One region of the Rothia sp. P7208 genome, then DNA from elsewhere that is predicted to be linked to it. Evidence: riboswitches for the same ligand, from Rfam matches in the RefSeq annotation. Region 1 holds a riboswitch; the other holds the start of a gene.
The links. Region 1 has a riboswitch for thiamine pyrophosphate ahead of thiO (glycine oxidase ThiO). Riboswitches for the same ligand answer to the same signal wherever they lie in the genome.
Positions count from the first base shown of each region.

Region 2: it holds a riboswitch for thiamine pyrophosphate, as region 1 does, so the genes downstream of both, ACN084_RS07500 (ECF transporter S component) here and thiO (glycine oxidase ThiO) in region 1, are expected to answer to the same signal.

Region 1 is NZ_JBLXXW010000002.1:18,217-29,336, forward strand. It holds gene ACN084_RS03305 (ThiF family adenylyltransferase) at 1-663, opposite strand, end outside; gene ACN084_RS03310 (thiazole synthase) at 689-1,501, opposite strand; gene thiS (sulfur carrier protein ThiS) at 1,541-1,783, opposite strand; gene thiO (glycine oxidase ThiO) at 1,761-3,074, opposite strand; TPP riboswitch at 3,068-3,205, opposite strand; gene thiE (thiamine phosphate synthase) at 3,250-3,954, shown strand; gene ACN084_RS03330 (HIT family protein) at 3,961-4,524, opposite strand; gene ACN084_RS03335 (M3 family metallopeptidase) at 4,652-6,709, opposite strand; gene thrS (threonine--tRNA ligase) at 6,858-8,888, opposite strand; gene ACN084_RS03345 (ArsR/SmtB family transcription factor) at 9,128-9,433, shown strand; gene ACN084_RS03350 (hypothetical protein) at 9,430-9,753, shown strand; gene ACN084_RS03355 (GNAT family N-acetyltransferase) at 9,924-10,445, shown strand; gene ACN084_RS03360 (lipoyl protein ligase domain-containing protein) at 10,478-11,120, opposite strand, start outside.
Region 2 is NZ_JBLXXW010000008.1:47,989-59,108, forward strand. It holds gene dcd (dCTP deaminase) at 1-167, shown strand, start outside; gene ACN084_RS07485 (hypothetical protein) at 175-1,308, shown strand; gene ACN084_RS07490 (MFS transporter) at 1,417-2,766, opposite strand; gene ACN084_RS07495 (DUF4235 domain-containing protein) at 3,019-3,297, opposite strand; TPP riboswitch at 3,489-3,591, shown strand; gene ACN084_RS07500 (ECF transporter S component) at 3,643-4,239, shown strand; gene ACN084_RS07505 (ABC transporter ATP-binding protein) at 4,242-5,879, shown strand; gene ACN084_RS07510 (energy-coupling factor transporter transmembrane component T family protein) at 5,879-6,682, shown strand; gene ACN084_RS07515 (aminodeoxychorismate lyase) at 6,700-7,578, opposite strand; gene ACN084_RS07520 (hypothetical protein) at 7,607-8,188, opposite strand; gene ACN084_RS07525 (low molecular weight protein-tyrosine-phosphatase) at 8,211-8,690, opposite strand; gene ACN084_RS07530 (hypothetical protein) at 8,842-9,738, opposite strand; gene dnaK (molecular chaperone DnaK) at 10,220-11,120, shown strand, end outside.

The DNA.
Region 1 (11,120 bases):
GCCGATGGTTCCGCAGAGGGATCCGAGTACTCCTGATTGTGCGCAGGTGGGGATGGAGTCTGCTGCTGGTATTTGTGGGTAGAGGTCTCGGAGGGTGGTTCCTTGGGTGTGTTGGGTGGTGTTGAGGTGTTTGGGGTGTGCCCAGAAGAGTGAGATTTGTGCGGTGTATTGGGAGATACTCCCCCAGATAAGTGGTTTGTTGAGGTGTTCGCAGATGTCGTTGGTGAGGTATTTGGTGGCAAAGTTGTCGGATCCGTCGATGATGAGGTCGTAGTTTTTGATGATGTTTTCGGCGTTGTCTGCGTTGAGTTTTTCGTGGTAGGTGTGGACGTTGGTGTGTGGGTTGAGTTCGTGGATGCGTTGTTGTGCGGAGTGTGTTTTGGGTGTGTTGATGGTGTTGTTGTTGTGGATGATTTGGCGTTGGAGGTTGCTGTATTCGACGGTGTCGTGGTCGATGATGCCGAGGGTTCCGACTCCTGCTGCGCTGAGGTAGAGCAGTAGGGGTGAGCCGAGTCCTCCGGCTCCGATGCTGAGGACTTTTGCGTTGGCGAGTCGTCGTTGTCCTTCTTCTCCGATGCCGGGCAGGGTGAAGTGTCGCCCGTAGCGGAGTTGTTCTTGTGTGCTGAGTTGTTTTTTGGGTGTGGTCAGTGGTGCCAGTGGCATGGTTGGGGTGCTTTCTTCGTTGAGGTTAGGTGGTGAGGTCTTCTTGGGTGGGTGCTCCGGTGAGGATTCGTCCTTCGGTTGGTGATGAGGCCTGCGCGTGGGTTCGGGTGGGGATACGTCCAGCATGGTAGGCGTGGTATCCGGCGTGTACTGCGTATTTCATGGCTTCTGCCATTGCTACGGGATTTTGGGCTCGGGTGACGGATGAGGCGAGGAGGACAGCATCGCAGCCTAGTTCCATTGCTTGTGTTGCTTGGCTGGCTGTTCCGATGCCGGCGTCGATGATGACGGGAACGTCTAGTTCGCTGGTGATGAGTTGGATGTTGTGTGGGTTGAGTATTCCTAGTCCTGTGCCGATGGGTGCGCCGAGGGGCATGACGGCGCTGGCGCCTGCATTTTGTAGGTGTCGTGCGGTGATGGGGTCATCGTTGGTGTAGGCGAATACGGTAAAGCCTCGTTCGGCGAGTGTTTCGGTGGCTTCGATGAGTTCGTAGGTGTCGGGTAGGAGTGTTGTTTCGTCTGCGATGACTTCTAACTTAATCCAGTGTGTTTGGAGTGCTTCTCGGGCAAGTTCTGCGGTTAGTAGTGCGTCTTTTGCGGTGTAGCAGCCTGCGGTGTTCGGCAGAATTTTGATGTTGTTGCGTTTCAGAATGGAGTAGAGAGATTCTTTTCCGCTGGGGTTGTATCGTCGCATGGCGACGGTGGTCAGTTCTGTTCCTGAGCTGAGGAGTGCTTCTTCGAGGTGTTGTAGTGAGGTGATTCCTCCGGTGCCCATGATGAGTCGTGAGTTGAGGTCTACTCCGTCGATGTTCAGTGGTGGAATGTTTGTTGGTGTCATGTTCTTTTTATCTCGAGTTTGTTGTTTGTGCTGGTGGTGTTATCCGCCTTGTACGGCGGTGATGATTTCTAGCCTGTCATGGTGGTTTGCGGTGGTGTGTGCCCATTGGTTGCGTGGTAGTACGGTGTCGTTGAGTGCTACGGCGATGCCAAGGGGTGTTCCGTCTTGGGTGTTTCCTTGGTTGTTGAGGGCGGTGTTGATGGTGTCTTCGACGAGTTTTTTGATGGTTTGTGGTGTCGTATAGGTGTGTTCTGCACCGTTAATTGTGAGGGTGATGTTCATTGGGGTTTTCCTCTGTTGGTTTAGGGTTTTGTTGGGTTGGCGTGAAGCGTTGTGGACGGCAAGCGTAGAGGTCTTTTCTGTCGTCTTCGGTGAGGGTTTCGGTGATGAGGTGTTCTACGAGTTCTGCTGCTCGTGTTGAAAGCAGTATTCCGTGACGGAAGTAGCCGTTTGAGAGGATGAGGTTTTTGAGTGCTTTACCGTGGTGTTCGATTGTGCCGATGAGGGGCAGGTCGTCGGGTGTTCCGGGGCGTGCTCGTGAGATTATTTCGTAGAGTTCGAGTTCTGTGATGGCGGGGATAAGTTCTCTTGCATCACGTAGTAGTTGGTATATTCCGCCAGCGTTGATACCGGGCATATGGTCTTCACGTGATGTTGCACCGATAACGACGGTGTTGTCTTCACGGGGAACGATGTAAACAGGTTGGGAACGGACGATACCGCGAATTGTTGAGGTGATGAAGGGGCGCTGGTTTTCAGGTACGCGGAGACGAAGCACATCACCGTAGACGGGTCGTAAAGGGAGTTCTTTGAGCGCTGGTATGCCTTGAAGTTCTAAGGTTCCGAGGCCGTTAGCGACGATGATATATGTTGCGTGGAGTTCTCCGGTGTGCTGTTGCCCTGTCGTGGGGTTTTGGTATTCCCAGTAGATGCTGCGGGCGTGTGTTTGGTCTGCGTCGAGAAGAATTTTTTGGGCTCTCACAGGGTAGAGCTGTTCGTGTAAGAGGTGTATGAGCCCTTGGCAGTACCAGCGCGGGTTAATCTGGTGGTCGCCGGCTATTTCCACGACTCCTGCAAGACGCGATGAGAGGCTTGGTTCTTGAGAACGAGCTTTTCGGATGGATATTTTTTGGGTTTCTAAACCTAGCTCTTGTTGATATTGTTGGAGGTCTTCTAGAGCATTTTTATCAGCATGATCGTAGGCGCATACGAGGGTTTTTGTTTCTTGTCTACCAACATGAATACCGGATTCTTCTTGAATGTGTTGTGCAAATGATGGGTATAGTTGCGCTGCCCGTTTCATCAGCTGAACTAATGGTTCTTGGCGAAATTGTGTTTCAGATGCTGGGGCAAGCATTCCGGCGGCTGCTCGTGTTGCTTCTGAAGCGGGTTGTGGGTCTAAGATAGCAACGCTATACCCTATTTTTTGGAGACGGTACGCGGTCGATAATCCGATAATTCCTGCACCGATGACTGCAATATCTACTGTTGAGGGTGGTTCTTTGGATAGTTCGGGTATATATTGATGAATAGTTGAATCTTCATCGTGCGGGTTAAACAACGTCGCACCCATGACGAACACTTCCTTCCGGCGGCATAACCCGCATCAAGTAAGACGGTCGGCTCTCTTAGCCCTCTCAGCGTCGTGAAGATATATCTACTGTGATATGGCGCGATATATCTGACGCTCCCGTAGGTCACTCTAAGTATAAGCCTCAATCTTTTTGATACAAGGAGACCTCAAAACTATGTCCGTTTATGAACAACAGCCTTTCGCCACTTCTTTCGTGGATTCTTCTTCAACGCTTCGTCGCGAGCGCCTTGAAAAGCTTCAAAAAGCACGCTTGTACTTGTGTACGGATGCGCGTTTATCTCGTGGAGATTTAGAGTCTTTTCTGGATGAAGCCTATAGTGGTGGTGTCGATATTATTCAGCTGCGTGATAAGAAGATTTCTGTGCAACAGGAGCTAGCAGCTTTAGAGATTCTCAAAAAGGTGGCACGTCGTCACGATAAGCTTTTTGCGGTCAATGACCGTGCTGATGTTGCTGCTCTTATGGGTGCTGATATTTTTCATCGAGGTCAAGACGATCTTTCTGCGGTGCAGGCGCGCAGGTTGTTAGGTGCCGATGTTCTTGTAGGTGCTTCAACACATGGGGTGTCTCAGGGGCAGGAGGCTGCTGCCGATAAGAATATTGATTATTTTGCGTGTGGGCCGGTGTGGCCGACGCCGACGAAGCCGGGGCGTGCAGCAACAGGCGTGGAGTATCTTGAGCAGGTTGCTCAGTTTGCCGGTCAGAAACCGTGGTTTGCTATTGGTGGCGTTAACGTGGATACGGTGTCAGAGGTTTGTCAGGCAGGTGCCTCACGTATTGTTGTGGTGCGTGCTTTAACTGAAGCTGCTGATGTTCGTAGCGCAGCAAAACAGCTGAAGGGTGCGTTAGAAGTTGTTTAGCCTTCTCTAAAGAGTTTTGGCTGTCGTTGAAAGGTATTCTTCCCACCCTTGTTTTACGAGAGTGTGTATCTGTCCTAGTGTCTGTGACATGGTTTTTGTGTGGGCGATAATCGGTAAGAAATTGGTGTCGCCAGACCATCGTGGGAGGATATGCTGGTGTAGGTGATCGGCTATTCCGGCTCCCCCAATTTTGCCTTGGTTCATCCCAATGTTGAATCCGTCTGTTTTGCTGACTTGACGTAGCACACGCATCACTTGTTGGGTGAGAATCCCTATTTCGGTTAGTTCTTCGACGGTTGCGTCATCGTAATATGGGATATGCCGGTAGGGCAGAATCAGCAGGTGCCCTGGGTTATATGGGTAGAGGTTTAAGATGGCGTACGCGTATTTACCTCGATGAACAATCAGAGATTCTTCGTCGGAGCGTTCGGGAGCACTACAAAAGGGGCACGTCTGTTCTTGGTAGTCTTTTTGCCCTCCGCTGACGTATGCCTTACGGTGAGGTGTCCAAAGCCGTTGGAAAGCATCTGGGACTTGTGGCAGTTCAAAGCTATCGGTGGTGTACTCCATGGTCTTTAGTGTACCTGTAGGCTCATACGCTCTATGTGAATGTTGCTAAAAGATTCTTGTGGATGCTACCGGATAAGTCTTTTCCGGTAGCATCCACACAGATTATACGAGTGTGATACTCCTCTAACTATTCTTCAAGTAGTCCACGTCGACGTAATAATGGTTCAATTCGTGGGTCTCGTCCTCGTAACTGTCGGAAGGACTCTGCCGGGTCTTGGCTATTTCCTGTTGCGAGAATAGCGTTTTTGAAGGTTTCACCGTTGTGGCGGGTTGCTCCCCCGGATTCTTCAAACCAATCAACAGTTTCTGCGTCCATCATCTCGGAGTAGATGTAAGCATAGTATCCTGCGGCGTATCCTCCACCAAAGATGTGTTTGAACATTCCGGTAAGGTAGCGCGGAGATACTGGGTATTGGTCGAAGCCATAACGTTTGAGCACTTCATCTTCAAAGGCTTTAGCATCTTCACAACTGTCGATGAGCCCGTCTTCAACGCTGCGGGTGTGCCATGCCATATCGAGGAGGGCGGCTCCTAGATATTCGCTGGTGGCAAATCCTTCTCCCCACTGTTCGCTAGCGCGTAGCGCATCAATATGTTCTTGTGGGAGTGTTTCTCCTGTATCAATATGGCGTGCGTAGTTCCCTACTACTGCTGGGTGGAACATCCACATCTCATTAACTTGTGAGGGATATTCAACAAAGTCACGGGGAACGTTCGTACCAGCAACAGAAGGATACTTAGCGGTACTTAACAAGGAATGTAGTGCGTGGCCAAATTCGTGGAAAAGTGTCCGTACGTTATCAAGGGTCAGTAGCGCCGGTGCACCTTCAGCAGGTTCTGCAATGTTGAGGGTGTTGAGCACTACTGGCACTTGTTGGATGCGTTCATCACGTGGTACGAGGTCGTTCATCCACGCTCCACCTTGTTTGGTGGCGCGAGCATACGGGTCAAGAGCAAAAATACCGATAAGAGTGCCGTTCTCGTCTTTGACGTCCCACACCCGCATGTCGGGGTAATAACTCGATAGTTCGGTGTGTTCGGTGAAGCTGATTCCGTAAAGAGTTTCAGCGGCGTAGAAGACGCCTCGTTCTACTACAGAGTTAAGCTCAAAGTAGGGTCGTAGAGCTTGTATATCGACACGATATTTCTCTTCTGCCACACGTTTGAGGTAGTAAGGTACGTCAGCAGCATGGATGTCTTCAACAGACACTCCCGCAACTTCTGCCATGGTTTCTAGTTCTTTACGGAAGTTTGCTAATGCTTGTGGCAACATTTTTTCAAGCATCGCTAATGCTTCATCAGATTTTTGTGCTACAGCTCGGCGAATGGCCAGTTCTGCGTGGTTCTTTGCTCCGAAGAGTGCTGCTCGTTGCGCTCGCAGGTATGACATTTTTGCGCCAGTTTGGATGGTTTGTGGTGTATCTGCGCTACCGGCATCGCGAGTGTGTGCTCGTCCACGGTTGATGGAGTTTGCATAATATTTTTCGCGGGTCGCGGGGTTCTCTAGTGATTCAAGAAGTGCCGGTGCTGCAAAGAGATCTTGAGGTAGAAGGAACGCTCCTTCGTGTCCGTTCTTTGCGGCGTTGAGGGCAAGACGTTCTCGGGTGCTTTCGTCGAGTCCTGCAAGTTCTTCTTCGTCGTGGATGAGAAGTGCTGCTTGTTGCGCTCCGGTCAGCAGTGCTTTAGAGAATTCTGCACTCAGTTTTGCTAGTTCGGCCTCGATTGCTGCGAGCTGTTGTTGTGCATCTTTGCTGAGGTATGCTCCTGCGTCGGTGAATGTTTCTTTCCAGAGCTTGAGCACTCGTTGTTGTGCTGAGGTGAGGTTTTGCTCTTCGACGTTGGCGATGCGAGTAGCAAGAGGCTCGTTATTCGCCATGGCAGTTGTGTGTTCGGCGAGTTTGGGTTCCCAGTATTCGCTGAGTTCTAGTATTTCTGGTGTTCCCATAGAGGACAGGTACGTGTAGTAGATGCCTGTTGCTCGTGAGAATTCTCGGTAGCTGTCTTCTAACGGTTCAATAGTGTTTGCAAAGGTTGGGGTTTCGCTATTTGCACAGATGTTGTTCCACGCAAGTTTTTGAGCCTGTACGGCTTCTTCTAACGCTTGGTGTATGTCATGGCTGGTGGTGGAGGCTAGTTGTGGGTATCCTCCGATATCTGATGATGCTTGCAATAGTTTATGTGTCATAGTTCTCTATTTTAGCGCTGGTTTTTTCCTCCTGTCTGCTGTGTTAAAGCAAACTGTCGCTATTGTAAAGTTTTTCCTTGTCGGAAGGATTCTTTACAAGAGCGACAGTTTCAACACATGAGATGTCTCGGCTGTATAGGTTTTTCTTCTATTCTGCCGGTGTTTCAGTTGTTGCGCGAGGGTCTTCGTTCACACGGTTCTTGATGTGTTCAACAATGCGTTGGATAGCTTCTGCTACAGGCACACCATTTTCTTGGGAGCCATCACGGTAGCGGAACGACACTGCCCCATTTTCTGCGTCTTCTCCGCCGGCGATGAGAATAAACGGTGTTTTCTCTTTGGAAGCGGTACGAATCTTTTTGGGGAAACGATCAGTTCCGTAGTCAACTTCTACGCGAACCCCTTCAGCTCGAAGCTTGGTAGCAATATCTGCCATATAGTCGTTGAAAGCTTCTGCTACGGGAACTGCTACAACTTGTACGGGCGATAGCCATGCGGGGAAGGCACCTGCATAATGTTCTGTGAGCACACCAAGGAAGCGCTCAAACGAACCAAACTTTGCAGAGTGAATCATGACAGGTTCTTGACGTGTTCCGTCTGAGGCTTGGTATTCTAACCCGAATCGTTGTGGCTGGTTGAAGTCATATTGAACAGTAGACATCTGCCAGGTACGGCCGATGGCGTCTTTCGCTTGTACGGAGATTTTAGGTCCGTAGAATGCTGCTCCACCTGGATCTGGTACAAGTTCTAGACCGGTTTCGGAGGCGACTTGTTCAAGGACTGCTGTTGCTTGTTCCCATTGTTCGTCGGTGCCGATAAATTTGTCTTTTTTATCGCCTTCTGTGTCTCGGGTAGACAATTCGAGGTAGAAGTCTGTCATACCGAAATCTTCTAGCAGGCTGAGCATAAATTTGAGCAGATGACGAATCTCATCGGGTGCTTGTTCTTTAGTGACGTAGCTGTGTGAGTCGTCTTGGGTAATCATACGAACTCGGGTGAGTCCTTGTAGTACACCTGATTTTTCGTCACGGTAGACGGTTCCAAATTCGAATAGTCGTAATGGTAGCTCTCGGTAGGAGCGTCCTCGTGATCGGAAAATCTCATTGTGCATGGGGCAGTTCATGGCCTTGAGACGGTAGTTTCCGTTATCGAGTTCCATGGAGGGGAACATACCGTCTGAGTAGTATGGCAGGTGCCCAGAGGTGTAGAACAGGTCTTCTTTGGAGATATGAGGAGTGCTGACGTATTGGAAGCCTTCTTGGATGTGGCGTGTGCGTACGTAGTCTTCCATCTCACGTTTGATAATGCCACCTTTGGGGTGGATGACGGGTAGACCGGGGCCGATGTTTTTAGGGAAGGAGAAGAGGTCTAGTTCTTCTCCGAGTCGTCGGTGGTCGCGTCGTTCAGCTTCTGCGATACGTTCTTTGTAGGCTACAAGCTCTTCTTTGCTAGGCCATGCAGTTCCGTAAATGCGTTGGAGCATAGGGTTTTTTTCAGAACCGCGCCAGTAGGCTCCACCTGCACGCATGAGGGCGTACCCGTTTCCGATAAGTTTTGTGTTGGGTAGGTGTGGGCCACGGCAGAGGTCACGCCATACGGTTTCCCCAGTTTTGGGGTGAACGTTGTCGTAGATGGTGATATCGCCGGCGCCGACTTCTACGGAGGCGCCTTCTGCTGCGTCAGCCCCAGAACCGGGACCTTGGCTGAGGCTCAGCAATTCGAGCTTGTAGGGTTCTTGCGCCATTTCTTGCGCTGCTTGTTCTTGGGTCACAACGCGGCGTACAAATTTTTGTCCTGATTTGATGATTTTGATCATCATTTTCTCAATTTTTTTGAGGTCTTCAGGGGTGAAGGGGTCTTCAACGTCAAAGTCGAAGTAAAAGCCGTCGGTAATATATGGTCCGATGCCGAGTTTTGCGTCTTTTCGGTACTCTTGGACTGCTTGAGCCATGACGTGCGCGGCGGAGTGACGGAGGACTTCTAGACCTTCTTGTTCGTGGATGCTGACGGGGACGATAGAGTCGCCCTCGTGTAGGGGTGTTGAGAGGTCTACGAGTTTGTCGTTAATACGGGCAACGACAATATCACGGTCTTCGGTGAAGAGTTCGGCGGCTGTAGTGCCGTCTTCAATGGTGCGTTTTTCTCCGGCAACGTCTACAGAAATATGTGCGACAGACATCTGTCTCCTTGTTTGTGTGTTGTGCACGCCCGTACTAGGGGCATGCTCGGTATCTACTGTGCGCGGTACAAGAGCGCACATTGTCTTTAGTGTACATGCGTTTTTTAGTGTTGTTATAGCTCTTAGTTCATGTGATAAGGCTAGTGTCTTGTGGAGTGTCTAACATTCATAAAAATTTTTTTATACATTATCGAACAACCCCTTGACCCACAAAGAAATCTTTATATAAAATTTCTTTTATGGATAGCGAGAAGACGTGGGAAACAGAGTACAGTGGTTCCGTTGCACTCTTTGCAGCGTTAGCACACCCTTTGCGTTTAGCTTTGACACATCATCTATCCAAAGGGTCACACACCGTCAGCGAACTCTTCACCTGCATGGGAGTCTCGCAACCTCTCGTCTCCCACCACCTCAAAATCCTCAAAGAAGCTGGAGTTATTACCAGCACACAGACAGGACGTAGCATCATGTACGAAGTAGCGGACCATCACGTCACGCACATCATTAACGATGTCTACGAACACACCAAGGAGAATAACTCATGAGTACCGCAACTTTACACCACGAATCAGAAGCACATGCACACACCCACGGACCAAACTGTGGCCACCTCGCAGTCATCCACCACGACCACGTAGACTACATCCACGGCGACCACGTACACCGTGAACATGATGGACACTACGACGAATGCGTCACCTGCGAATGTGGCGACTGCAATGACAGCTGTGCAACCTGCGAATGCGACAACTGTAACTGCCCCACATGCAACCACGCAGTATGTGAATGTGGCGACTGCTCAGATGCTTGCGTCAACTGCGTCTGCGAAAACTGCCAGTGCGCAACATGCAACCACGCAGCATAAACATATAGCTAACACACAGGCTAAAACGTGGTGGGTGATAAGGACTAAGTCCTTATCACCCACCACGTTTTAAAATCACGAAGACACCACCGATGGGCTATTCCGCTTAAGAGAAATATCCGTTAGCCTGTTTACATACATGACGTTGCCCACAACATTTAGGACTTGCCATGGAAAAGTACATCACCCTCATCACCAACACCATCACTCCACTGCGCAAATCACCTCAGCGTCTCAACCTACGCCCTACCAGCCAAGAAGACCGTGAAGCCATTGCGCGTCTCCTCTTTAGCGCATACGATGAATCAACTTTCCCCACCCAAGAAAACGCCCAACACTACGTAGAAACGATACTCAACGGAACACACGGAGAGTTCTACCCCGAAGCCTCCCCCATCCTCATCGACGATAACGGTCGAGCAGTTGCTGTTCTCCTCAGCCTCAAAAACCGTCTAGACCATAACGGTCCAGAAAACACACCCACACTACTAGAACTTATTACTACACCTTCACGACGCCGTGAAGGAATTGCCGAAGAACTCATTACCTATGCACTTGATGTGATGCACACGCAACATCATGGGGCTGCAAGCACCCACATCAGCGAAACAAATGCTGCAGCGCTTGCTCTCTACCTCACCCTTGGATGGCAACGCTGGACACCTCAGGACGACACATTCCTACCCGCATAAGGCAAACGCATTCTATGAATTACCCCATAATCTTATAGCCTACGGGATTCAATAATGCTTTCTGTCCAGAACTTCTCATACCCTTCAAGGACAACGTCCTCAACATCTTCAACCTTGATTTGAGGAATAACATCGCTCAACGCCCCGACAGTATTCGGCTCTAAAGGTATCGCTAAATGCCGGTAGACTTCTGCGGTAACTTTTCTCAACGGAGCAGAATCTTCTACCACGATCCCTGTGCTAAACCACCATGCGCCAGAAACAACGCGCTGAGCTGTGCCAACAATTTTGAGACGCTCTCCTTCTCCAGCATGGATAAACACTGAATATTCTCCAGGGCAATACTCCCCCGGCAACTCACCCACTTCTGCACAAAAACCTAACGAAGAAAGTATTTGAACAAAAAATTGTGCAAAAAACTCAAAACGACGATTGTTCCCACTAATAGCATCAGCAGAGGGCGCAAAATGGTCAATCACTAAAGAACCCGCATGATAAGCAGCAGCATGACCGCCCACAGGTCGCACCTGCGGTAAAAACCCTAAACGGCGAGAGGCTTCAGCTGCATCCTCAAAAGAAGGATTATGTTTGTCTCGTCGCCCAAACGCCATATTTGGTGCAGGACGATAGAGGCGAAGTGTCTGTTCGTCTTCTCCGCGCGCAACACGTCGTAAG
Region 2 (11,120 bases), on a different contig from region 1:
GGCCTGGCTCTAAGGTTGGTCAGCTGTGCTTTTTCCGGTTGTCTTCAGAGGCTGAGCACCCTTATGGTGATGGTGCATACGGCAACCGTTATCAGGGTCAGCGTGGTCCGACGGCTTCGCGTAGCTATCTGAATTTTCATCGTACTAATATCGTTTCGGACGGTTAGGGTTTTGATGCGCGCTATACGTTTATGTCCTGCTGGTACACGTGTTGAACTGTTTTTTGATGATTCTGTTGAAGAATCATTGGTTGAGGACGTTTTGAGTTCGTGGGCGGCGATGGAGCCGGTTCGTTGTGTGGGCGATTTAGAGCAGAGCACTGCGGACGGGAAAGTTTTTGTTTCTGCGGAGTTGAGTTGCCCTGAAAAATATCGAGGTGTTGAAGGCTTGCAGTTTTTGAGTGTTCAGCATGTTGATGCCGCTCAAGAGCGTTTGACGGTTGAGGTGACGTTGGCGATGCTTCGTACTTTAGCTGGTTCGGTGAGTCTTTTTCATGCGGCTGCCTTGGGTGATGAATCTTCTGGCCGTGCCATGATTTTAATTGGCCCGTCAGGGCGTGGTAAAACGACGGCGTCTCGTTTTTTGGGTCAGCATTTTGCGTATTTGTCGGATGAGACGGCTGTTGTGCAGGATGATTTATGTGTACGTCCGTATCCTAAGCCGTTGTCGGTGATTGTGGAGAAGGGCTCTCCTAAACATCAGATAGATCCGGAGTCTTTGGGTATTTCGGTAGTTGCGCCAGATAATTTTTCGTATCAGCTGTCTCGTATCGTACTTTTGGGGCGTATTGAGGAGCCAACTGTTCCGTATGTGGAGGACGTGAGTTGGGCTGAGGCGTTAGTGGAGATTGCTGGTCAGACTTCTGGCTTGTTGCTCACCGATGATGGTTTACCTCGTTTGCTGAATGCGATGAAGCGTTGTGGCGGTGTGCGCCGTGTGGTGTATTCTGAGATTTCTCAGACATTGCCGGTGTTTAGGGAGTTATTGTCTTCGCCGGCGGAGGAGTCTTCTGCGTCATGGCAGATTGTTCATTCTGTTGAGCAGGAAGTACCGGCGGGTCTTGTGTCTCGTGTTTCGGGTACGTCTGCTGTGCTTTTAGACGATGCTTCGTTAATTTATGGTGGTGGGCTGTTGTCTGAGGTGTCGGAGTTCGCCGCTGATAGTTGGCTGTTGTTGGATGAGCCGTTGCCTGTGGATATTTTCCGTCAGAGGATTGAACAGCAGTATGGGCCTATTCCTGATAACCAGTTTCCTACGGCATTGCAGAACCTTGTGGATTCTCAGATGATTTCTTATCAGAAGCCGTGATGTTTTAGTGGCTGTTGTCTCGTATGGTGCAACACAAAAAGCTAGGGTGGGTGCTTACACAACAGTGTAAGCACCCACCCTATTCTTTGATAAGCGGTAAGTGGCGTATTATAGTTGCCCTTTTTCGAGGGTTTCTTGGTGTTCTTTGCGGTGTACTCGTGGTAGTGGCAGGGTCAGGAGCAGGCCTACTGCGAGAACCACCATGATGCCAAGAATACCCCAGATTTGTGCGCCGAACGCCCAGACGAATAGTCCAAATAGTAGCGGTGCTAGAGGTGCTGCTGCGCGTCCTGTGGTGGAGTATAGTCCGAAGATTTCTCCTTCATGCCCGGGTGGGGTGATACGCGAGAGGTAGGTTCGTGACGCGGATTGTGCTGGCCCGACGAAAGCGCAGAGCCCTAATCCACAAATCCAGAAGACAATAGGGCTTTGGATAAATAGGAGCGGGGTTGCAGAGATGAGCAAGAAGACAAGGCTAGAGACGATAACTCGTTTGGGTCCGATGAGGTCATCAAATTTACCGCCGAGAAGTGCACCGATACCGGCAACAACATTACCTGCGATAGCGAAAATGATGATTTCTGTGGTGCTAAACCCAAAAGTACCTGCGGCGACGATACCGCCGAAGGTGAAAATGCCGGTAAAGCCATCACGGAAGATTGCGGAGGCAAAGAGGAATGCGAGGGTTTTAGGTGAGTTTTTGTAGAGGGCTTTTAGTGTTGCCCAGAGCTTTTTGTAGGAGTCTATGAGCCCAACTTTGGGTGCTACTGGTTTTTTGGGGTGACGACGGTCGTGACGGTAGAGCGCAATAACAAGCGGTGTGCTAAGCACGATGGACCATACTGCTGAGAAGATGGCGACTGCACGAATATTCAAAGAGTTATCGGGTGAGATACCTAAGAAACCGGTGTCTGAGCTAAGCCCAACAAATGCGAAGAGGACGATTCCTAGGGCGATAATGCCGCCGAAGTAGCCTGCAGACCATCCGATACCACTAATTTTTCCAACCGTTGAGGGAGTTGATAGTTCTGGCAGTAGCGCGTTGTAGTTGACGATGGCGAACTCGTTCATGACGTTTGCTGCGCAGATGAGCGTTACACCGTAGAGAAGCCATTGTGGTTCGGGGAATGTGAAGAAGCAAAGTGCCATGAGCACGGCTGTGAGGAATGTGTTGACTGCTAACCATAGGGTGCGTTGACCTGATGCGTCTGCGCGTTGTCCTGTGACGGGGGCAAGTAATGCGATGAGCAGTCCTGCAATGGCGAGGCCGGTGGAGAGCATTTCGGAGGCGTCTTTGGGATCGCCGAATGCTTTGCTGGTGAGATAGACGGTGAAGACGAATGTTGTCATGACCGCGTTGAAGGAGGCGCCACCGGCGTCCCATAATGCCCAGGCTGTGATGGTGCCTCGGGTCCCTAATGGTGCAGATTCGTTCTGCTCTTTGGCGTGTTTGCTCATAAGGATAAGAGTATCTATTGAGCGTGGGTAATGGTGTGAAATACCCGCAGAAACAAAGATAAAGTGAAGAAATTTGTGTACTTTTTACCAGAACTATGTGCACCGTCTAAGGTTCACTTCTAGTGGGCTTATCTTCAAAGGATTTGTTAATGCTGATGAGCGGTAAGTTTATGGGGTTTAAAGAAGTGTAGACGGCAACAAAATGACTGTTGCCGTCTACACGAGGATGAGGTTTTCTAAGAAGTGGTGTTCTTAGACTTCGTTTTGTCCGATGGGGTCATTTTTGCGTTTTGCTTTGACCTCATTGGTTTTACGGGTGATGCTGACCTTGATAACGGTGCCAACAAGACCGGTCAGAAGTGACCATAGAATGATGTCTCGCCAACGCTCATCATCGTCGGGGTTGCTTGCGGGTGGTTCATTTCCGGTTACTTTTTTCCATGTTGCAGAGAGCGCTTTGTTTGCCACGGTGATGCCAGCAAGAGAAGCTGCGGTTCCTACAAGATTAATGGGGTTCATGTTTTTCTCCATCGTTGATGAGTATCCTTAGCAATCCTATAACAGGAGAAGCCCAACAGCGTATTACTACTCACGAATAATTCTCTAAGAAAGCGTGGAAACTGCAGATATTGTCATAACTTCTCTGGAGGGTGGAATTGAACGTGGTGAACAAACTATACTGAACAAGGCTTTGACAATAAAGCCGTATAAACATATACGTATAGAAGCGACAGGGGAGCACCGTAAGGTGCTGAGAGTGCGAAAGCAGACCCTCGAACCTGATCCGGTTAGTACCGGCGTTTAGGAAGTCGAGTTCTCTCAAACGTTCACGTAGTGTAACGTTCCCCTTCCTGTATTCGGGAAGGAAAATTTACGATGGCTAAGAAATCTTCTTTAGCGTGGCGAGTTAACGATATCGTTATCGCCTCTGTCCTGTCCGTAGCATGCGGACTCATTTTCTGGTTCTGGTCTGTTGCGATTTACCCGCTGGCAAAAACGATTTTTGCAACGGTACCAGAATATATGCCTATTATCGGCGGTGGCTGGCTGATTGCTGGTGTGCTGGGCGGAATTGTTATCCGTAAACCTGGTGCAGCACTATATTGTGAACTTCTTGGCGCCATCATTGAGGGTATCCTTGGCACACATTTTGGTATGTCCGTTATTATCTCAGGCTTAATCCAAGGTCTTGGTGCAGAACTAATTTTTGCGGTATTCCTTTACCGCCAGTGGAATATTATGGTCGCAGCTCTTGCCGGCGCAGTATCTGGTTTCGGTATGGGCGTCTCAGAAATTATCATCTACTACGCAAATGAGCTTTCTTTTGCAAAGATGCTGGTTTACACGGCATGCGGAACGATTTCTGGGGCATTGCTTGCTGGGGTTCTTTCGTGGTTCTTAATGAAAGCACTAGCACAAACGGGTGTCTTGTCGTCCTTGGCTTCTGGACGGTCGAAACGAGCACGCGCCTAACCGTGGATACAACATCTTCCATAACGCCACCGCCTGCTGACTCTCAGCCGGTGCGTGGCGTTCGTATTAGTGTACGTGAGTTTGGCTGGCATTACGCAGGACGAGAAAAACCTACTCTAGAATCTGTACATCTGACCATTGAACCTGGACAAAAAGTGCTTCTTTTGGGTTCTTCTGGCGCAGGCAAATCAACCCTTCTACACGCCATGGGCGGGCTATTACACGACGATGATGGTCAATCTCAACAGGGCACTATCACCATTGATGGTATACCTGCTGAAGATGCTCACGGTGCAGTAGGACTCATGCAACAGGACCCAGAGTCATCTATTGTGCTATCTCGTATAGGAGATGATGTTGCTTTCGGTCCCGAAAATTTAGGTGTGCCGCATGAACAAATATGGGAACGTGTTAAACGTGCTTTAGCAGATGTTGGCTTAGAGAAGTTTGACTTATCACATCCGACGAGTGCCCTATCTGGCGGACAAAAACAACGACTAGGGTTGGCTGGCATCCTTGCGATGCATCCTGGTGGTATTTTCTTAGATGAACCAACAGCAAATCTTGATCCTGCTGGTGTTGAAGATGTTCGTGATGCCGTAATACGCGCACAAAAACATACGGGAGCAACCCTTGTCGTTATTGAACATCGTGTTGGTGTGTGGGCTGAGCATATGGACAGAATTATTGTTCTTGGTGCAGGCGGACGTGTTACTCATGACGGTTCACCTACTGAGGTTCTTGCAGAAGCGAGGGAAGAGCTTATTTCTGCGGGGGTATGGGTTCCTGACTACACGCCAGAGGTTCTTCCTTCAACGCAACAGGCTGGGGCAGAGCTAATTTGTGCTCGTAATGTGGCAGTAACTCGTCATTATCCTTCTGCACGAGAGCGACGTAAACGACGAAAGGCCCTTAAGAATTGTTCTGAACCGTATATTTTTGATGCGCCTATTGTTTCTTCAGGGATTAATGCTTCTATCCGAGCTGGTGAACATACAAGTGTCCTTGGCTGTAATGGTGCCGGAAAATCTACTTTTGCTCTGACCTTAGCTGGGTTACTCTACCCTGTTTCTGGGGAGATTGTAGCAACGTCAGCATTTTTAGAAGACGCTGCTCCTTCACCGTCACGGCAGTATAAGGAGCCTTCACCTGATATGACACAGTGGCGTTCTCGTGATATTGCTTCGCGTATTGGTCTAGTCTTTCAAGAACCTGAGCAACAGTTTTTAACTGCTACGGTACGTGAAGAACTTGAATTTGGGCCACGACAACTTGCGCGGCTTCGTCAAGAACCTGTCGACGAACAAGCTCTTAAACACCGTATTGACGCGTTATCTGAACGTTTACGTTTGCGTCATCTTGAAGGAGCAAACCCGTTCACCCTTTCTGGGGGTGAGAAACGCCGTCTTTCTGTAGCAACCGCATTGGCAACAGCACCTCAGGTCCTCATTCTTGACGAACCTACTTTTGGGCAAGACGCTCATACGTGGAAGGAATTGGTGCTTTTGATTCAAGAACTCTTGGAACAGGGCACAGCAGTCGTTTCAGTAACTCACGATGATGATTTTGTGCGTGCTTTAGGAGGAATACAGCTAAGGCTTATCTCGGAATCAGACTATCACGGGGAAGAAGAACGTTGATGAGTTTTGATATTTTTGCGTCTACCGCAGAAAAAGAAGGGATTCTTGGAAGCGTTAATGCAGGGGTTAAAGTTGCGCTCACTTTGCTTCTGACAATTATCCTTATTCTGCTCAAAGATTGGGTGAGCATCACCATCATCTTTTGTATCGAGTTAGTGGGTTTATGGGCCCTGGGGTTGAACCCTGTGCGTCTTTTGGGTCAGCTTTGGCCTGTATTATTTGGTGTTCTACTATCGGGCTGGTCGACTGCTCTTTTGGTGGAGAAGACAGGGACGATGCTTTTTGACATGGGATTTTTGTCGATGAGCACTGGTTCTCTTGTGACAGGTATTGTTCTGACTATTCGTGGCTTGGCAATGGTTCTTCCTGGGATGATGCTCATGCTAACAACCGACCCAACGGACGTTGCTGATTCTTTGGCGCAGAGCGCAAAATTGCCGGTTCGTTTTGTGCTCGGAGCATTGGTTGCTTTACGTCTTGTCGGGTTGTTGTTGAGCGAATGGAATACACTAGGGCAGGCTCGACGCGCTCGCGGTCTTGGATCAGAAGATACGTTGTGGCAACGTGTTAAAACGTTTTGTGGTCAGAGCTTCGCCTTGTTAGTTCAGGCTATTCGTCGTGGTACACGCTTATCTATAACGATGGAGGCCCGCGGTTTTGGGTCTGCTTCAACTCGCACTTGGGCTCGTATACCGCAGTACGGTCTCGTAGACGTATGGTTTACGGTGGGTGTTGTACTGACGGTTTTGGCAGGTGTTTTAGGTGCTTTAGGATCCGGTACCTTAACTTTTATCTGGCAGTAGTTTTAAGGTTGCGTGTTTTACCCTTCTGCAAGGAATGCTAAGAATTCTTCAGTGGTCTGTTGGGACGTTGCTAATGCTGTTCCGTTGAGGTGTGTTACAGGAGCGATAAGCCGTACGGAAGAGGCTAACCAGACACCTTCAGATTCGAGTAAATCCTGAGGGTAAAGTTCTTGGTATTTGAGTTCCCAGCCGTGTTTGCGTGCTTGCTCAAAAATCATTCCTTGGGTAGTGCCGGGGAGGATTCCGTGGTTTGGTTCTGGGGTGAGGAGGGTTTTTTGCCCATTAATAGTTTGTGCCACAATGACAGAGCTGGTTGCGCCTTCTAGAATACGGCGGTCATCGGTGATGAAGATTGCTTCGTCTGCTCCTTGGGTTCGTACGTATCGTAGGACGGCCATGTTGATGGCGTACGAGAGAGTTTTTGCGCCGGCAAGTAGCCACGGGTATGCGGTGTCTTGAGCAGGATCATGTCCGCGAGGCAGAGTGATTGCTTTGACACCGTGGGTTCTTTGGTCGAGGGTATTCTGAGGCGTCGGTGCGACGGTAACCCAGCTGTGTGGGCCGTTTGCTGTGGTACCACGAGAGATAATAATTTTGACGGTGTGTTCTTCACCTAGTGTCGTGGTGTGAGCCTGTTCGGCATTTTCTAGGGCGGTCTTAAGCGCTTGAGTGAGGTGCTCTTTTGCTGGTAGAGGGAGTTGCAATTTTCGGGCAGAATTTGTTAGCCGTTCAAAGTGTGCATCAAATTTTCGGATGCTGCGGTTAACGGCAATCATCGTTTCAAAGACGCCGTCTCCGCGGGTGAGTCCTTCATCTTCGATGCTGATGAGGGGGCGTGAGGGGTCTACAAGTTCTCCCTCTGGGTGCTGAGGGGTGAGCATTACTACTGTTGTCATAATTTCATCCTATTCTTGGGGTGTCGTTTTATACAGGTGGCAAGAAAATATAGTCAATATGTGATGCTGGGTGTGCAGGTAGTTGGAGGTTTTCTTGTTCTGCCCACGTATCCCAATAGGGGCGGTATGTTTCTCCGTCACGGTTGAGCGCTCGTTCTTTGCGGTGATGTGATGACATATCGAGCCAACATGTGATGACGTTAAATGGTGCTTGGTAGCTGTGAGGCGGTGTGGCGCCGACGCCCTCGACGATGAGCGTTTGGCGTGGGTCAATTGTCGTGAGGTGTGGACCTGTTGGTTGTTGTGTTTCCCAATCCCAACCGAACCAGATGAGGGGTGATTGCGGGTTATCACTGAGGTTATTGAGGTTGCGGCGCCATTGCTTGATACCTGCTTGTAGCCCGTTCCATCCTTGATAGAGATTTTCGAGGGTGAAGATCTGGGATGGAATGTTGCGTTGGTTAAGGTAGGTGTAGAGGCTATGGGAGAACGTTGTTTTTCCGGCCCCGCTTCGTCCATCAATAGTGATAATTTTGGGCGCGCCTTGTTGGCAGATGTTGTGGTGGATTTTTTCGAGTAGCTGTTGTTCTTCAATGCACAGTACGCTCATGGGCGTTGAATTTTCCTCGTTTTTAGTGGGACTGGATGTAGTGGATAATTCCGGGTATGGCATCTTCAATCATGCGTTGGGTGCAGTAGAAGTCTTCTTGAGTTCCATACCAAGGGTCATAGATGCCGAGTTCTTTGAACGGTGTGTTACATAGTTGCGGGTCGTATTCACGCCAGAGGTGTATTTTTTCTTGGTCTTTGGGGTTTCGTGCGAGTTGCTGTAACCGTTGGTAATGGTTGGTGTCCATGGCAAGAATAAGGTGGTATATGTCAAAGTCTTCTCGTGTGAAGGTTTTGGCACGGTGTTTGCTACTGTCGATTCCGCGTTCGTTGAGGACTTTTTGTGCTCTTGGGTCGATAGGGTTTCCGTATTCTTCGGAAGATATTCCGCATGAGGATACTTCAACATTGAGTTGTAGTGATGTAATTTTTTCTCTGAGGAGGTATTCCCCCATAGGGGACCGGCAAATATTTCCTGTACAGACAACCAAGATTTTATTCATGTTTCTATCTTTCCACGTTGGGAGAGATATTACCTATCTTTTCTTTTGCACGAATAATGGGGTAGAAGAACTGATAGAAAAAGCGGTTTCTTTGCTCCTCCTAGTAGGAGAACCAAAGAAACCGCTTAAGAATTTTTATACGAGATGGAGTTTAGAATTTTCCGTCGTATGCTGAACGGTTGATGGGACCTGCATATCCGACGGTGTCAAGTACGTGCCAGTGTCCCATGTCGTTGTTGCGGATAACCCAGATAGCTTTGACCCAGCTCTTTCCGGAGGAGAACCAACGGTTATTGAGGTTGAGGTTGAGGCGTCCAATTCCGGTTTTCCCGGAGAAACGTAGTTTCTGTGCTTGAACCATGATGGAGCCTGAGGGTAGAACGATATCAGAGCCGTTGGGGTTACCGGTGGAACCGTTAAATGAGTGGGGGATGACTGCGCCAGAAACGTTAACTGGTGCAGACCAGTTACCGGCGTAGAATCCTGGTGCGCTTCCGGACCCGGTGGTGATGGATTGGAAGCGTGCGCTTGCGTTGCCGTAGGCGTTAGTGCGGTTGTAATCATTGTTAACGGGGACGATGTAGCACTGTACGTCGTAGCCGTTAGGTCCTGCGTCTTCTGCGGAGAGCGCTAGTGAGACTTCACGTCCCCAATGCCATGCTCGTCCTTCACCATTGGACTGGTCAATAAAGGACGCGCAAGGGATGTCTTTGCGCCATGCTCCGTCGGGGCATCCTGCAGGTAGCGTTGGGTATGAGGGGTTTGTTGCTCCACCGTGTCCACCGTGGCCACCGTGGCCACCGTGTCCGCCGGTGCTTCCCCCGTTACCGTGACCTCCACCTTGGTGACCACCGTTTCCGTGCCCACCGTCGTGGTGTCCCCCACCGGTGCTTCCACCATTACCATGACCGCCGTGATGGTGACCGTGTCCCTGATTATCATCGGTGCCGGTGCTATTGGAGAATGCCGCTGTGGTAGTGATAGCCAGTGCTGGGATTGCTAAGGCTGCGCCTTTGAGGACGATGCGGCGTGATTCTGAGTGAGTCATGCTGTCTTCCTAACATATGTTTTGTGATAGGTGGCGCGATAGTGCGCCCGGTCTTGCTCTAGCGTATGTCAGTTTTTTGTAGAGGAGACATGAAAGAACAGAATTGTAGGGACAAGTGTTTACACCTGTCCGCTAGGTAGATGTGTCATATTTCTGATGGTTACGTATCGGCTGGTTCTGAAGTCTTATATGGCTTTTCAACCGGTGGAGCAACAACCCCCTCAATAATTAATTGCTGAAAGCGAACAGTTCACAATATTTACTCAATAAATGCCGGTTCTTAGGCCGTTTTTTGAGTGTTCTAAGGTAAACATACGCAAAAAATACTGCTATCCATATAAATAAAGTTGAGTTAATTCGACTCAACTCTATTGACAAATAGATAAGAAGTGAGAAACTTAAGACAAGCGCTTATCGAAAAAGCTGTTCGATAAAGCTAAATATCTAAGAAAACAACATCTATCTCTAAGGAGTGCATATTATGTCACGTGCAGTAGGCATTGACCTCGGTACCACAAACTCAGTCGTTTCAGTTCTTGAAGGCGGCGAACCTACCGTTATTGCTAACGCAGAAGGTGCGCGCACCACCCCCTCTATCGTTGCATTCTCTAAAGATGGAGAAGTTCTTGTTGGTGACGTCGCAAAACGTCAGGCTGTTACCAACGTCGACCGCACCATTGCTTCGGTAAAACGCCACATGGGAACCAACTGGACCACCGATATTGACGATAAAAAATACACCGCTCAAGAAATTTCAGCACGTACTCTGATGAAGCTCAAAGGCGACGCAGAGGCATACCTCAACGACACCGTAACCGACGCCGTTATCACCGTTCCTGCATACTTTAACGACGCAGAACGTCAGGCAACTAAAGAAGCAGGCGAAATCGCAGGCCTAAACGTACTACGTATCGTCAACGAGCCTACTGCTGCAGCGTTGGCATACGGACTAGACAAGGGTAAAGAAGACGAGCTCATCCTCGTGTTTGACCTTGGCGGTGGTACTTTCGACGTTTCCTTGCTTGAAGTTGGCAAGGACGAAGACGGATTCTCTACCATTCAGGTTCGTGCAACCTCCGGCGACAACCGCCTCGGTGGCGACGACTGGGATCAGCGTATCGTCGACTGGCTGCTCGAACAGGTCAAGTCCAAGAGCGGCGCTGATCTTTCTAAAGACAAGATTGCTCTTCAGCGTCTTCGTGAAGCAGCTGAACAAGCTAAAAAAGAACTCTCTTCTGCAACCTCAACCAATATCTCTTTGCAGTACCTCTCTGTAACCCCAGAAGGTCCTATCCACTTGGACGAGAAACTCTCTCGTGCAAAGTTCCAGGATATGACTGCTGATTTACTTGAACGCACTAAGAAGCCTTTCAATGATGTTA